Regions from separate parts of the Mesorhizobium bavaricum genome, predicted to be linked through region 1. Evidence: riboswitches for the same ligand, from Rfam matches in the RefSeq annotation. Region 1 holds a riboswitch; the other holds the start of a gene.
The links. Region 1 has a riboswitch for cobalamin ahead of AC1RZR_RS18230 (DUF1636 family protein). Riboswitches for the same ligand answer to the same signal wherever they lie in the genome.
Positions count from the first base shown of each region.

Region 2: another riboswitch for cobalamin. It lies ahead of metE (5-methyltetrahydropteroyltriglutamate--homocysteine S-methyltransferase); the one in region 1 lies ahead of AC1RZR_RS18230 (DUF1636 family protein).

Region 1 covers NZ_CM165566.1:3,718,494-3,720,691, reverse strand. The annotation lists gene AC1RZR_RS18235 (winged helix-turn-helix domain-containing protein) at 1-611, shown strand, start outside; cobalamin riboswitch at 641-844, shown strand; gene AC1RZR_RS18230 (DUF1636 family protein) at 884-1,312, shown strand; gene cobW (cobalamin biosynthesis protein CobW) at 1,315-2,198, shown strand, end outside.
Region 2 covers NZ_JBXAYV010000001.1:262,361-264,558, reverse strand. The annotation lists gene metE (5-methyltetrahydropteroyltriglutamate--homocysteine S-methyltransferase) at 1-963, opposite strand, end outside; cobalamin riboswitch at 1,080-1,279, opposite strand; partial or broken gene AC1RZR_RS34015 (cytochrome P450) at 1,554-1,847, opposite strand; gene AC1RZR_RS34010 (cytochrome P450 family protein) at 1,814-2,198, opposite strand, start outside.

The DNA.
Region 1 (2,198 bases):
AGGCGATCCTCGACCTGCCGGTGCCGGCCGCCGAGGACGCGCATCGCGAGTTGCTGCGCATCTCGGCCCGCGCCCACGGCATTGCGACGGCCGGCGACTTAAGAGACTACTACCGCCTGTCGCCCGCCGACATGAAAGGCCGGCTGGAGGAACTGGTCGAACTCGGCGAGCTGTTGCCGGTACGCGTCCAAGGCTGGGACAAGCCGGCTTATCTTCATAAAGACGCCCGCCTGCCACGAAAAATCGAGACCCGCGCTCTGCTGGCGCCGTTCGATCCGGTGGTCTTCGAACGGTCGCGCACCGAGCGACTGTTCGATTTCCACTACCGTATCGAGATCTACACGCCGGCCGAAAAGCGCCAATACGGCTATTACGTCCTGCCGTTCCTGCTCGGTGACAGGATCGTCGCTCGCGTCGACCTCAAGGCCGACCGACCGGCCGGCGTGTTACGCGTCCATGCTGCTTACGCAGAGCCCGGCGCGCCGGCTGAAACCGCAGCCCAACTGTTCGAGGAACTGAAGTCCATGCAGGGATGGCTGGGGCTCGAACGCCTCGAAGTCACCCCGGCTGGTGATTTGGGTCCGGCGCTGGCCGACCTGACCGTGTCGTAAGCTCGCGTTGACACCACTGCCCGCAAAAGCCTAAATCCGTTCCAGACGGTCTCTTCTCTTCAACGAGAGGAGCCAAGAGGGAATGCGGTGCGGGATCTCGGTCTCAAATCCGCGGCTGTCCCCGCAACTGTAAGCGAAGAGCCAAGGCCGAAAGCCACTGGGACGGTCCCGGGAAGGCGGCACCAAGGCGAGGACTCGCGAGCCAGGAGACCTGCCGTCTACGACTACAGAATCCGATCGCCCGGCGGGTTTCCGGGCAAGGAGTTCGATTTTTGGACCATGACAGCAGTTTTTCGGCTGGCACAGCGGATGTTTCGTCCGGCCATGATGATGCCCTGGCCGGCGTCACCGTCATCGTCTGTGCCTCCTGTCGCGACGAAACCGGCTCCGACGCCCATCCCCGCGCCGGCGAACTGCTGGCCGAGGACACGCGCCGCGCCGCTTCTGGCGAAGATGTTCGGGTCCGCAGCGTCGAATGCCTCGGCAATTGCAAGCGCCGGCTTAGTGCCGCCATCCTGCGCGATGGCTGCTGGAGCTATGTCTTCGGCGACCTGACCGCGACCAGCGGCGCCGACCTCGTCTCTGGCGCAAAACTCTTCGCCACCTCGACCGACGGCCTCATTCCCTGGCGTGGCCGCCCCGATAGCCTGAAGCGTGGCCTCGTCGCCCGCATCCCTCCCCTCGACCTGTTGAAGGACTGATCATGACCGCTTCCGTCTCCCGCGTTCCCTGCACCGTCGTCACCGGCTTCCTCGGCGCCGGCAAGACGACGCTGATCCGCCATCTCCTGGAAAACGCCGGCGGCAAGCGGATCGCCATCATCGTCAATGAGTTCGGCGACATCGGCATCGACGGCGAGATCCTGAAGGGCTGCGGCATCGACACATGCCCCGAGGAAAACATCGTCGAACTGGCCAATGGCTGCATCTGCTGCACCGTTGCCGACGATTTCGTGCCGGCGCTCGACCAGATCCTGTCGCTGACGCCGAAGGTCGACCACATCCTGATCGAGACCTCCGGCCTCGCTCTGCCCAAACCGCTGGTCCAGGCTTTCCAGTGGCCGACGGTGAAGAGCCGCGTGACGGTCGATGGCGTCATCGCCGTCGTCGATGGACCGGCGCTGGCCGAAGGCCGTGTCGCCAACGACATGGACGCACTTCAGGCGCAGCGCGCGCAGGACACGACACTCGATCACGACGATCCGGTCGAGGAAGTGTTCGAGGATCAGATCGCTTGTGCCGACCTGATCATCCTGTCGAAGAGCGACCTGATGGATGCCGCCGGCTCGGCCCGCGCCAACGCCATCATCAACGAGCACATCGCTCGCGCCGTGAAGATCGTGCCGACGTCGCAGGGCAAGGTCGATCCGTCGGTGTTGCTCGGCCTTGGCCTTGCCGTCGAGGATGACATCGAAAACCGTAAGACCCATCACGACGACGAGCTCGACCACGAGCATGACGACTTCGACAGTTTTATTGTCGACATAGCGTCGATCGCCAATCCGGATGAGCTGGCAAAACGCGTCGCTACCGCCGCCGAGGAAGAAAACGTGCTGCGCGTGAAAGGCTTTGTCGAGGTCGGCGGCAA
Region 2 (2,198 bases), on a different replicon from region 1:
GATGCGGTCAAGTATGGCAGGCAGGTTCGCGCGCCAGACGTTGCGCCCGTCGATCAGCCCGAGCGAGAGCACAAGGTCCTTCTGCGCGAGCCGGCCGACGGGCTCCAACTGCTCTGGAGCGCGCACGAGATCGACGTGCAGTCCCGCCACGGGCAGAGAAATTGCGGTCTCGAGATTGTCTCCCAGCGATCCGAAATAGGTAGCGACCATGATCTTCAACTCCGGTGCTGCTTTTGACAGCCGGCAGTAGGCGAATTGGAGCGCATCCCGTTCGTTGGGAATCAGGTCGAGCACGAGGGCCGGCTCATCGATCTGCACCCAATCGGCTCCCGCGAGCCTCAGCCTCCGCAGGAGCTCCTCGTAGACGGGCAGCAGCCGTGGCAGGAGCGCGACAGGGTTGAAACCTTTCTCAGATGACTTCGCCAACTTGAGAAAGGTGACCGGTCCAAGCAGGACCGGGCGCGTGTGGATGCCGAGCGCCTTGGCCTCGAGGAAATGATCGACCGGTTTCGCCGACGAGAGGGCAAAGCTCTGATCGTCCGTGAGTTCCGGCACAATGTAGTGATAGTTGGTGTCGAACCATTTGGTCATTTCCATCGCGGCAAGGCCATGCCCGTTGGCCGCATGCTCGTCACCGGCATGTCCACAATCAGCGTTCTGACCTTGGTTGCCGCGCGCCATGGCGAAATAGGTATCGAGTGGGACCTCGCCGTCAGTCCAGACGTATCGTGCCGGCACGGCGCCGACCATGGTGACGGTGTCGAGCACATGGTCATAAAGCGAGAAATCGTTGGACGGGATTTTCGACACGCCGTGATCGTGCTGCTCCCTCCAGCTAGCCTCGCGTAGCGCCTTCGCCGTCGCGAGCAGGTCGGCAGCGGGAGATTTTCCGGACCAGTAGCTTTCAAGCGCGAATTTCAGTTCCCGCCGTCGACCGATACGCGGCACGCCGAGCGTTGCCACAGGAATTTGTTGAGAGACAGTCATGCCATACCCCGATGGTTGGGGCGTGGGGACAAGGAACGCGCGAGCAGGCGGCACGAAGCCGGGCTACTGCGACCACCGAGACACCCCGCCCGTGGACGTTGTTCGTCGTGGCAGGTCTCCTGGCTCGCGGGTCAAAGCCTCTGCCCGTCTTCCCGAGGCCGTTCGCCTCAGTGACACCAATGGGCTTGGCTCGCCGCTAACAGTTGCGGGGGCAGCGCCGGCATCGCACCGGCTTCCCTCTTAGCTCCGCTACGGCAGTGCCGCGCGGAGAACCATGACATACGCACAATCACAGCCGCTTCGCTCCTTGTCAATACATATAACGGGATGTTTATGTGATGATGCGAATAATGCCCTTGCGCTGATCGGTCTCTTTCGCCCAAAGCCGCGTATGATGCCGCCTCTCATCAGTGCAGGCTCGGAGAGGTCCTTGTCCCCATCGGCGACGCCGGATCAGATCGAGGTCGCCGGGCTCAAGGGCGTAAAGTCGGGCCAGGTCGTCACGGTCCCCCGGGAATCCCGGTAGTTGTTCCCCGCTCGGCTTTGCTCAGCGTGCTTGCGCATTCGCCCATCAGCGCGCTGATGACCACGTCCGGTAGCGGAAAGGAGAGGTGGCGCTGCAGGTCGGCGGGTTGGGGCTGGGCCGTCAGCGTCTCGAACAACTGCGTGGCGATCGCCTCGACCTGCTGCGCGAGCAGCTTCACCCTGCGGTTGCTGAAGGCCGGCGTCACGATCGTGCGTAACCGGGCATGCTCGCCCCCCTCGTGCGAGACCAGCCATCCCGGCGAACCGAGAATCACCGAATCCGCGGTGAATGCCGCACTCTCTAAGCGACGGAAGGGCGGAAGCTGACCGGCAGGCGCTGCGGGCAGCGAATGACGTAAGACGGCATGTAGACGACGTCCTCCGCAGCGATGGTCAGCGCCAGATCCTCCAGCCGCCCGAACAGCGCGGGGAAGGCGCAGCGCAATTCCAGGCGCGCCAGCGCAGCGCCCAGGCAGGAATGCGGCCCCTCGCCGAATGACAGGTGCGGGTTGTGCCGCCGGGTGACATCGAACCTGTCGGCGCCGGGACCGAAGGCCTTTTCGTCCCGGTTCGCCGCATGGAACGCCATCAGGACGGCATCGCCGCGGCGGACCATGCATCCGTCGATCTCCACGTCCTGGGTGGCATAGCGGAACGGCAGATTGGCCGCTGAGCTGCCCCAGCGC